Regions from separate parts of the Streptomyces sp. NPDC060198 genome, predicted to be linked through region 1. Evidence: riboswitches for the same ligand, from Rfam matches in the RefSeq annotation. Region 1 holds a riboswitch; the other holds the start of a gene.
What was found. Region 1 has a riboswitch for cyclic di-AMP ahead of ACFWEP_RS03165 (transglycosylase family protein). Riboswitches for the same ligand answer to the same signal wherever they lie in the genome.

Region 1 (5,856 bases):
CTTCCACGCCCGGATCGCCGAGGAGGACACCCAGGCGCCCTTCTCCGTCGACGACGTGGCGGGCACCCTGGTGGAGAAGCTGATCCGCCGCCACCCGCACATCTTCGGCGACGCGACCGCGAAGACCCCGGAGGACGTCCGTGCGCACTGGCTGCGCACCAAGGCGGTCGAGAAGCGACGCGACTCGGTCACCGAGGGCGTCCCGCTCGGTCAGCCCGCCCTCGCCCTCGCGGCGAAGCTCGGCGGCCGGGTCCGCGGTTCCGGCCTGGAGGTCGCCCCGCCCACCGGCGACACCCTCGGCTACGAACTGCTCGCCCTCGCCGTCCGCGCCGAGGCCGAGGGCGTCGACCCGGAAGCCGCCCTGCGCGCCGCGGCCCGCGCCTACCGCGACGCGATCCTCGCGGCGGAGGGCGCGGACACTCCGGGCACCGACGATGAGTGACCGGCCGGTGGACGACAGCCCCGTGGAACCCGGCCCCGGCGCGCCCGCCGGCTGCCCCGCGCACCGCGCGAGCGCCGCCCCCGAACTCTTCACCTGGGAGTTCGCGACCGACCCGTACCCCGCGTACGCCTGGCTCCGCGAGCACAGCCCGGTGCACCGGACCACGCTGCCCAGCGGGGTCGAAGCCTGGCTGGTCACCCGGTACGCGGACGCCCGTCACGCCCTCGCCGACAACCGGCTCTCCAAGAACCCGGTCCACCACGCCGGGTCTGCGCACGCCAAGGGGAAGACGGGGATTCCGGGGGAGCGCAAGGCCGAGTTGATGACCCATCTGCTCAACATCGACCCGCCCGACCACACCCGGCTGCGCCGGCTCGTGTCCAAGGCGTTCACCCCGCGCCGGGTCGCGGAGTTCGCGCCCCGGGTGCAGGAGCTGACGGACCGGCTCATCGACCGGTTCGTGACCGAGGGCAAGGCCGACCTCATCCACGAGTTCGCGTTCCCGCTCCCCATCTACGCCATCTGCGACCTGCTCGGGGTGCCCGAGGAGGACCAGGACGACTTCCGGGACTGGGCGGGCATGATGATCCGCCACGGCGGCGGACCACGCGGCGGAGTGGCGCGCTCGGTGAAGCGGATGCGCGCCTACCTCGCCGAACTCATCCACCGCAAGCGGGAGAACCCGGGCGACGACCTGATCTCCGAACTCATCCGCACCAGCGACCACGGCGAGCACCTCACGGAGAACGAGGCCGCCGCGATGGCCTTCATCCTGCTGTTCGCCGGCTTCGAGACGACGGTCAACCTCATCGGCAACGGCACCCACTCCCTGCTCCGCCACCCCGAGGAGCGCGCCCGCCTCCAGGCGTCGCTGGAAGCGGGGGAGGAGGAGCTGCTCGCCACCGGCGTCGAGGAGCTGCTCCGCTTCGACGGCCCGGTGGAGCTGGCCACCTGGCGGTACGCCACCGAACCGCTGACCCTCGGAGGCGAGGAGATCGCGGCCGGGGATCCCGTGCTCGTGGTCCTCGCGGCGGCCGACCGCGACCCCGCGCGCTTCGAGGACCCCGACGTGCTCGACCTCGCCCGGCGTGACAATCAGCACCTCGGCTACGGCCACGGCATCCACTACTGCGTGGGTGCGCCGCTCGCCCGGCTGGAGGGACGGACCGCCCTCGCCACCTTGTTGAGACGTCTCCCTGACCTGCGTCTTGCGGGAGAAACGGCCGATTTGCGGTGGCGTGGAGGGCTCATCATGCGTGGACTGCGCACCCTTCCGGTGGAGTTCACGCCGGGACCGGCGCTCGGTGAAAGTGACGCTCCGTCAACACTGTGATGTTCACGTGATCTGCGAGGCATCGACTTGTGACACACGTTCGAGTCCCGCTAGGTTCACGGTTCGACGCATCAGTTCACCCGTCAGTCACACGGAAGGCACTCCCATGGGCTCCGCGAACGGCAGACACCGCCGCCCTCGCCAGGCACCCGCCATCGTCGTCGCAGCCGGCGTGACAGGCTCCGCCCTCGCGATTCCGCTGCTCGCCGCGGGCAGCGCCGGCGCGGCGGACGCGAACACCTGGGACAAGGTCGCCGAATGCGAGAGCGGCGGCACCTGGAGCGCGGACTTCGGCAACGGCTACTACGGCGGACTGCAGTTCTCCCAGGAGACCTGGTCCGCCTACGGCGGTACGGACTACGCGCAGCGCGCGGACCTCGCCAGCCGCACCCAGCAGATAGCCGTGGCGGAGAAGGTGCTCGACGCCAAGGGCCCGCAGGCGTGGCCCGGGTGCGCGGTGATCTCCGGGCTGGCGCCCGCGGGCACCCCCATCGGCGTCGACCCCGGCTCCACGGACGCGGGTGCCTCGGCCGGCACGATCCCGGACGCGGACGGCGCACCCGTCTCCACCGGCACCACGGAGTCGACGGGCACCTCCGGTTCCACCGGGGCCTCGGACTCCGGCACCACCACCGGCAGCAGCGCCACGCCGGGCCCCGACGCCTCCGTGACCCCCTCGCCCTCCGGCTCGGCCACCCCGGGCGCCACCACGCCCGGCAAGAGCGGTGCGAAGGGCGGCGCGACGGACGCGGCGACCGCTGACACCGCGACGGGCGGCAAGCACCGCGGGACGCCCGACCCGGCCGAGGCCGCCGCCGCCGACGCGTCGCGCGACACCGGCCGGCACGCCTCGCGCGGGGACGGCGAAGCGCGCGACGACGCGACGCTCGCGACGGACGGGACGTACACGGTCCAGTCCGGCGACAACCTCTGGGCGATCGCCGACGCGCAGAACCTCTCCGACGGCTGGACCGAGCTCTACCAGGCCAACGAGAGCGTGATCGGCTCCGACCCCGACCTGATCCTGCCCGGCCAGGAGCTCGACCTGAGTACGGCGGCGGCCCCCGCGGCGACCGACACCGCTGCGGCCGCGTCGGACACCACCTCCGACACGCCGGAGACCGTTCCCGACACGGCGGAGACCGCTCCCGCCAACTGATCCAATTCGGGAAAACACCCCAAAAAGAGGGGCAGTTAAGGGGCCTATGTCCACTTTTGCGAAAGTGAGACATGGGTCTCTTCGCTGTTCCGGCGTGTCGCGGTCGCCGAGGTTCGCGGATGTCCGCTTTGACCTGCGAAAACGGTTATCCGGGCGTGACCAGTAAGGTCTGATTGTCGTATATGTCCATCATTGAATGTGGGGGTTCCCTCTGTTTACGGTCAGAACCGCTCGCACCGCGGGCCCCGTCGACCGTCACGCCGAATCCTGCCGTCGGTCGAAGGGAACAGACGCGTAAAGCGCCGTAGGCAGGAGCGGGGGACCCAGGTAAGCCGCCGGTATCGGACGGCCCGTCGGAAGCGACGGGCGACCGGGACCGGCTAGGGGTTAAGCCACACGCAAGGACGTGTGGCCGGGCACTCATTGGCCCGAACCCGACAGCTCACCTCGTAGGCGTCGGTGAGGAGACGTTCCATGCTGCTGTCCAGCAACGGTAAGCACCGCCGCTCGTCCAAGGCCGTCCGTGTGGCCACGCTCGCCGGCGTCGCCGGTGCCGCCATCGCCCTCCCGCTGATGGGCGCCACCAACGCTTCCGCCGCCTCCGTCGCCACCTGGGACGCCGTCGCCCAGTGCGAGTCCGGTGGCAACTGGTCCATCAACACCGGCAACGGTTACTACGGCGGTCTGCAGTTCTCGCAGTCCAGCTGGGCCGCCGCCGGCGGTACGAAGTACGCCCCCCGCGCCGACCTGGCGACCAAGGAGCAGCAGATCGCCACCGCCGAGGTGCTGCTCGACCTGCAGGGCCCGGGTGCCTGGTCCTGCGCCGGTGCCGGCAACCTCACCAACGACGGTGTCGACCCGGGCGTCGACACGGGCTCCTCCGCGAGCACCGGCTCGACCGCGACCGACGACAGCGCCGCCACGGCGACGCCGGACCGCGCCACCGACTCGCAGACCGCCTCCCGCAGCGAGGAGCGCCCTGCCGCGAAGTCCGAGACCGTCACCACGCCGACCGGCGACAAGGTGGAGAAGGGTGACGGCGAGTACAAGGTCGTCACCGGCGACACCCTCAGCACCATCGCCGAGAAGCAGGGCGTCAAGGGTGGCTGGCAGAAGCTCTTCAAGCTGAACCACGACATCGTCGAGGACGCCGACCTCATCTTCCCGGGTCAGCAGCTCCACCTGAAGTAATCACGAACCACTCCTCCCCGGAACGGGGGTGTCCGGCGGCACCCCTTTCCCACTCCCTGGCCCGGCGCGCACTCCCCCCGCGTGCCGGGCCAGGGCCTTTTCCGGCGCCGGTGCGGGTGCGCGCCCGCGGGTGGCGTACAGGTGGAGCGGGGGAGGAGCGTGCCGCGCACCCCGCTGTACCGCGGGCCGCCGACCCCCGTACCGCCGGACGTTATGTTCCGTACGGAAACAATGTGTAGGCTCGCCGTGTCACTGGACGGACGGTCGGCTGGCCGATGTCCTGTGTCCGGTTAGGCTCTAGTCGCCAGGCTCAAGAGCCCCGCACAGTCAGCGTCACATCCCAGAAGGAGATGCTCGTGCCGTCCATCGACGTCGTCGTAGCCCGGGAAATCCTCGACTCGCGGGGTAACCCCACCGTCGAGGTCGAAGTTGGTCTCGACGACGGCAGCACGGGCCGTGCTGCCGTTCCGTCCGGCGCCTCCACCGGCGCGTTCGAGGCCGTCGAGCTTCGCGACGGCGACCCCAAGCGTTACCTGGGCAAGGGCGTGGAGAAGGCCGTCCTCGCCGTCATCGAGCAGATCGGCCCGGAGCTCGTCGGCTACGACGCCACCGAGCAGCGCCTGATCGACCAGGCGATGTGCGACCTGGACGCCACGGAGAACAAGGGCTCGCTCGGCGCCAACGCCATCCTCGGCGTCTCGCTCGCCGTGGCCCACGCCGCTTCCGAGGCCGCCGACCTCCCGCTCTTCCGCTACCTCGGCGGCCCGAACGCGCACCTGCTGCCCGTTCCGATGATGAACATCCTGAACGGTGGGTCGCACGCCGACTCCAACGTCGACATCCAGGAGTTCATGATCGCCCCGATCGGCGCGGAGTCCTTCTCCGAGGCCCTTCGCTGGGGTGCCGAGACGTACCACACGCTGAAGAAGGTCCTGAAGACCAAGGGCCTCTCCACCGGTCTCGGCGACGAGGGCGGCTTCGCCCCGAACCTCGAGTCCAACCGCGCCGCGCTCGACCTCATCGTCGAGGCCATCAAGGAGGCCGGCTTCGTCCCCGGCCGTGACATCGCGCTCGCGCTCGACGTCGCCGCGTCCGAGTTCTACAAGGACGGCAAGTACGAGTTCGAGGGCAAGTCCCGCTCGGCCGCCGAGATGACCGAGTACTACGAGGAGCTCGTCTCCGCGTACCCGCTGGTCTCCATCGAGGACCCGCTGTACGAGGACGACTGGGCCGGCTGGAAGGTCATCACCGACAAGCTCGGCACCAAGGTGCAGATCGTCGGCGACGACCTCTTCGTGACCAACCCCGAGCGCCTCGCCCGTGGCATCGAGGAGGGCTCGGCCAACGCCCTGCTCGTCAAGGTCAACCAGATCGGTTCGCTGACCGAGACCCTGGACGCCGTCGAGCTCGCGCAGCGCAACGGCTTCAAGTGCATGATGTCCCACCGTTCCGGTGAGACCGAGGACGTCACCATCGCCGACCTCGCCGTCGCCGTGAACTGCGGTCAGATCAAGACCGGCGCCCCGGCCCGCTCCGACCGCGTCGCCAAGTACAACCAGCTGCTGCGCATCGAGGAGATCCTCGACGACGCCGCGGTGTACGCCGGCCGCTCGGCGTTCCCCCGCTTCAAGGGCTGATCCACTGCCCGTGAGGGCACCAGCCTCCGTCCGTCCCCGCACTCGGTCCCGTACCGCGGGGGGGGGCCGGCCTGCGGGAGGGGGGGGGATGAAA
Region 2 (5,856 bases), on a different contig from region 1:
GGGCGCCCGACGGACCCGCGCGGCCTCCCGGCGGCCGTGCGCCCTGTCGACGACGCGGGCCGCGCGACCTCCCGACGACATCGGCCGTGCGCCCTGCCGACGACATCGGCCGTGCGCCCTGCCGGCGACGCGGGCCGTGCGGGAACCGCCTGGTCAGTTGTCGGTCCCGCTCGTTAGGGTCGGGACATGTCCGCCGGGTCCGAGCAGCACCGACATCCGCAACCCGCCGTCCCCGTGCTCGAAGAGCAACGGCTCGGCGAGATCCTGGGCGCCGTCCCGGAGCGCGCCCACTGGCGCTACCGCCCGCGCCGGGTGGGGCTGGTGTGGCGCAGCAAGGCGTTCCGCGCGGGCGCGGTGATCGTCACGCTGGCCATCTGTGGGCTGCTCATCCTGGCTCTGGTGCGCGAAGAGACCGGCACCGAGGGGTTCCTCGTCGGTCTGGGGCTCGCGGTGCTGCCGGTGCCGCTCCTGATGGCCGCGTTCCGCTGGCTGGACCGGGTCGAACCGGCGCCCTGGCGGAATCTGCTGTTCGCCTTCGCCTGGGGTTCGTGCGCGGCGGCGCTGGTCGCGATCGTCGCGAACTCCTTCGCGACGTACTGGATCGCGAACCTTTCGGCGGATCCGTCGGGCGCCGACACCCTGGGGGCCACGGTCGTCGCGCCGATCGTCGAGGAGAGCGCGAAGGGCGCCGCCGTGCTGATGCTCTTCCTGTTCCGCAGACGGGAGTTCAACGGGGTCGTCGACGGGATCGTGGCGGCGGGCTTCACCGCGACCGGCTTCGCGTTCAGCGAGAACATCCTCTACCTCGGCAACGCTTTCGGTGAGGACCGGCAGTTGGGGACGGTGGGGATCGTGTCGCTGACGGTCGGCACCTTCTTCGTGCGGATCGTCCTGTCGCCCTTCGCGCACCCGGTGTTCACGGCGATGACGGGCATCGGCTTCGGTCTCGCCGCCGCGAGCCGTGCGGGGGGCGGCCGGCGACGGGTCCGCCGGATCGCGCTCCCACTGCTGGGTGTGCTGCTCGCGATGGGCATGCACGCCCTGTGGAACGGTTCGGCGACCTGGGGGCCGTACGGCTTCTACCTGGTCTACGGCGCCGCCATGATGCCCGCGTTCGGGCTGCTGACCTGGCTGGCGATCTGGTCGCGCGGCCGGGAACTGCGGACGCTCGCCGCCGAGTTCCCGGCGTACGCGATGGCCGGCTGGCTCACCCCGGCCGAACCGCTCGCGCTCGCCTCGATGCGTGCCCGGGGCATGGCCCGGGATCTGGCGCGGCACTGGCACGGTGCGTCGGACCGGGCCAGGGGCCGGGCGGCGGCCCGGGCCGTCGCGGAGTACGAGTCGTTCGCGACCTCACTGGCCGCGCTGCGGCGGGACGCCCGGCGCGGCACCGTGGGCGTCGACTTCGCGGCGCGGGAGCAGGAGCTGCTGCACCACCTCTGGGAGCGCAGGAACGTCGCAGCCCCCGCGCTGAGCCACGCGGCCCGCAGCGTGTTCCGCCCGGCCGTCCGCCGTCCGGTGCCCCACCCGTACGGCCCCGGAGCCCACGCGCACGGCGCCCACGCGGCACACGGCGCGCACGCCCGGGGCTGGGCGCCCCCGTCGCCGTCCCCGCAGCAGTCCTGGCCCGGCGCGCCGGGGGGTCCGGCTCCGGCTGGGTACGGAACCGACCCGGCATCCCCGTACGGCACGGGGCAGGTCCCGTCGCCCGCTCCTGCGCAGCCGCCTCCGCACCGGCAGTACGGCGGGCACAACCCCTATCTGCATCCTCCGGGGTGAGGCCGTCGCTCAGGCGGAGGCTTCGGTGAGCCGGTCCAGTTCCTCACCGGTCAGCGTGAGCTCTGCGACCGCGAGCAGCGCCGGGAGCTGTTCCGGCGTGCGGGCCGAGGCGATCGGCGCCACGACCGTGGGGCGGGACGCGAGCCAGGCCAGTGCGACGGTGGCGATCTCGGCCCCGTGTGCCTCGGCGACGGCGTCCAGCGCGCTCAGCACCTTCTGCCCCCGCTCGGACTCCAGGTGCGCTCCGGCGCTCGCGGCGCGGGCGCTCTCCACCTGCGCACCCGGCCGGTACTTGCCGGTGAGGAAGCCGGCTGCCAGCGCGTAGTACGGGACCGCGCCGAGGCCGGTCTCGGCGGCGAGGTCCTGGGCGGGCCCCTCGTAGGTGTCGCGGGAGACCAGGTTGTAGTGCGGCTGGAGGGCGACGTACCGGGCGAGCCCTTCGCGCTCGGAGAATTCGAGCGAGGCGCGCAGGCGCTCGGGGCTGATGTTGGAGGCGCCGAGCTCGCGGACCTTGCCCTCCTTGACCAGCTGGTCGAGGGTGGTGACGATCTCCTCCACCGGGACGCTCTCGTCGTCGTAGTGCGTGTAGTAAAGGTCGATGTAGTCGGTGCCGAGGCGCCGCAGGGACTCCTCCACCGCGCTCTTGACGTTGCCGGTGGCGAGCCCTCGGTACTGGGGGTGGGCACCGACCTTGGTGGCGACGACGACGTCCGCACGGTTGCCACGGGCCTTGAGCCACTTGCCGATCAGCGCCTCCGACTCACCGCCCCGGTTGCCCGGGACCCAGGCCGAGTACGCGTCGGCGGTGTCGACGAAGTTGCCGCCGGCCGCGGTGTAGGCGTCGAGCACCGCGAAGGACTGGGCCTCGTCGGCGGTCCAGCCGAAGACGTTGCCGCCGAGGGCGAGGGGGAAGACCTCGATGCCGGACGTTCCGAGTGTGCGGAGAGAAGAAGTCATGAGGGGTTCAACGGAGCGGACGGGAGATCGTATTCCGCTTCCGGGGCTCCGGCCGCCACGCGCGGCCGCGATTCCGGCCGAGATGCCGACGGCGACTGCTCCGGCGACTGGCCGCGCGACGGTTCCGGCCGAGGTTTCGGCAGGACGAGAGGCCGGCAGCCCTGACGTCGGGGGGAGCGTCAAGGCTGCCGGGGCTGGGGAGACGCCCGTGGCGTGTCCGGCGGAGGTACCCGGCCGCCCGGGCCGGTGCGGGCCCGGAGGCGTCAGACGGTGAGGCCCTTGCCGGTCAGCCAGGCCATCGGGTCGATGCCGGTGCCGTCCGGGGTGTGGACTTCGAGGTGGAGGTGCGGGCCGGTGACATTGCCGGTGGCTCCGACGCGCCCGATGGTGTCGCCCGTGTTGACCTGCTGGCCGGCGACGACGTCCATGGAGGACTGGTGGCAGTACCAGATCTCCGTACCGTCGTCGAGCTCAAGGACCGTGCGGTACCCGTACGAGCCCGACCAGCCGGCCGACTTGACCGTTCCACCGTGCACGGCCTTGACCGGGGTACCGGTCGGCGCGGCGAAGTCGAGACCGGTGTGCTGCCCGGAGGCCCACATCGTGCCGGCCTCACCGAAGGTGGAGGTGATCGTGTACGCGGAGGTGGGGAGCGAGTAACTGGCGGCGAGCTTGGCGAGTCTCTCGGCCTCGGCCTTCTCCGCCGCGGCCTCCTCGGCCGCCTTCTTCTCCGCAGCGGCCTTCGCGGTGGCCACGTCCTGCTGCTTCCTGGCCTCGGTGGCGGCCTTGGCCGCCGCCGCCTCCTCCTCCGCCGCCTTCGCGTCCGCGTCGGCGGCGGACTGCTGCTGCTCGGCCTGCTGGAGGATGCGGGCGCGCAGCGCCTCGCCCGCGTCGGTGGCGCCCTTCTCGGTCTCCGCGGTGGTGAGTCCGGCCGTGGTGAACGGCGCGGACGCCGCCACCGGCACGGGAGTGTCGTCGGACTCGACCGCGGTGATCAGAGCACCCAGCCCGGGAAGGGACTTGGCGTCGGGAAGGTTGTCCGCGAGCGAATCGGGAAGAGAGATGGAGACCGGCGGCTTGCTCTGCGCGGTGGCCATGCCGCCCGCACCGACGGCCGCGATGACGCCGACCCCGAGGACGGTGGAACTACGCGCGAGACCACGCTGCTTGGCGACGCGGTGCCGGCCGCGTACGGGGCGGAGGGAATCCTCGGTGGGGTTCCATTCCTCCCAGGCCTTGTCGGCGTCGCCAGGGGAGCCGAAACCCTCACGGGTGGCGAAGGGTGACGGGGCTTCGGGGGCAGGCTGGTTGGACGCCACGTGGGCGCACTCCTTTCCTTCCTTCTCGCCTACCGGGTTAGCTGACGGGTTCGGAGCAGGAAGGTCTCCTACGGGCGCCTGGTGTCTCTGTCGAGACACAGGTGTCCGATTCACCCCAAGAAGGTGGTTCCCCGGTTCCCTTGCGGAATTCGGCGCTCGCGCACGGCGCCGTCTCTGACGACGGCTGGGACGACCGCGCTGCGTTATCGAACGTTAATAGACATACGGCTCCGATTCCAAGCCGTTCCCCTTGATCATTCCCACTTCGGGCCGGGATTTACCTGGGCATTCCCACACCTATCCGGGCGACTTGCGGACGAGTCGTACAGCGCCGTTCATCTGACGGTGTGTCATATGTTATCGAGCGGCACCACCCTGCTACGGACCGTCGCCGCACCCGCGCGACGGTCCGCGGAGCCGACCGCGGGAGCGCCACCCGGGCGTGTTTCCGAGGGCGGCGCCGGCCGCCCCGGACCTGCGTCAGCCGCCGCCGCGGCCCACGATCGGCACGGTGGTCCGGCGCTCCGGCTGGTCCTCCGCCGGCCGGGCCACCGCGAGCAGCGCCAGGTCGTCCGTCGAGCGCCCACCGGTGTGCAGCCGGACGTCGTCGGTGAGCGCCGAGAGCAGCTCGTCGGGGCCGGGAAAGATCCGGCCCCGCAGCCGCTCCGCCGGGTCGTAGAACACACCCGCCGGGTCGCGCGCCTCGGAGAGCCCGTCCGTGTAGGTCAGCAGGGTCGCGCCCGGCGGGAGGTCCCACTCGTCCGCCCGGTCCGGCCAGGCCCCCAGCGCCATGCCGAGCGGCAGCGCCGGGGTACTGGGCCGCAGCACGTCCAGCGCTCCCCCGGCATGCAGCAGCAACGGCTCGGGGTGACCCCGGTTGACGATTCGCAGCGTGGCGGAGCCCTGCGGGATCTCGGCCAGCACCGCGGTGACGAACCCCTCCACCGGGTCCAGCCCGCCCCGCCGCGCCGCGTCCCTGGCCAACGCGCGCTCCAGCCGCTGCGTCACCCCCTCCAGCGTCTCCTCCTGCTCGGCGGCCTCCCGGAACGCGCCGATGATCACCGCCACCGCCTCGACCGCGTCGAGCCCCTTGCCGCGTACGTCGCCCAGGACGAGACGTACCCCGTGCGGGGTGTCCGCGACGGCGAACAGGTCGCCGCCGACGTACTCGTCCGCCTGCGCCGCCTCGTAGCGCGCGGCGACGTGGAGCCCGCCGACCCGGTCGGCCGGGACGGGCAGCACCGCGCGCATGGCGGTCTCCGCGATGATCCGGGCGGAGGCCAGCTGCTCGCTGCCGCGCCGCACCACTCCGTTGATGACCAGCGCCAGCACGGCCGTCGTGGCCACGGTGAGCGTCTCGATGATCGGGACGATCTCGCCGATGGTGCCCACGTACACCCGCATCGCGATGACCGCGGCCAGCGAGGCGGCTCCGATCCGGACGGTGCCGGTCCGGGAGGCGAACGGCGCGGCGATCAGGGGCGCGGCGACGAACAGGGGTACCGCCGTGAAGCGGGGCGGTGACGCGATGTCGAAGACCAGCCCGCCGAGGACGAGCAGGGCAGGCAGGATCCGCACGAATCGCCGGGCACTGACACCCCCGGACGCCCAACCGTTCCCGTACAGCCGTTTCCCCACCTCTGTGCTTCTCCTGCCCTGTCCCGCCACGGCTGCGGAACCTACCGCGCCCCGCCCGGGCCGGCCCGAGCCGCGCCGTGCGGCGACTCCTCGTCGTCCATAGGGGGGAGCGCGCAGCTCCCCATTGAGCGCCCCCCACCGCCGGTGTACGCCGGGTGCACCG

Region 2: linked by a shared signal. The riboswitch ahead of ACFWEP_RS13520 (M23 family metallopeptidase) and the one ahead of ACFWEP_RS03165 (transglycosylase family protein) in region 1 are both predicted to bind cyclic di-AMP.

What each region holds. Positions count from the first base shown of each region.
Region 1 covers NZ_JBHWZJ010000011.1:44-5,899, reverse strand. The annotation lists gene ACFWEP_RS03180 (nucleoside triphosphate pyrophosphohydrolase) at 1-442, shown strand, start outside; gene ACFWEP_RS03175 (cytochrome P450) at 435-1,775, shown strand; gene ACFWEP_RS03170 (transglycosylase family protein) at 1,882-2,934, shown strand; cyclic di-AMP (ydaO/yuaA leader) riboswitch at 3,225-3,405, shown strand; gene ACFWEP_RS03165 (transglycosylase family protein) at 3,409-4,125, shown strand; gene eno (phosphopyruvate hydratase) at 4,476-5,762, shown strand.
Region 2 covers NZ_JBHWZJ010000083.1:314-6,169, reverse strand. The annotation lists gene ACFWEP_RS13530 (PrsW family intramembrane metalloprotease) at 187-1,779, shown strand; gene ACFWEP_RS13525 (aldo/keto reductase) at 1,789-2,736, opposite strand; gene ACFWEP_RS13520 (M23 family metallopeptidase) at 3,000-4,055, opposite strand; cyclic di-AMP (ydaO/yuaA leader) riboswitch at 4,067-4,220, opposite strand; gene ACFWEP_RS13515 (PP2C family protein-serine/threonine phosphatase) at 4,536-5,693, opposite strand.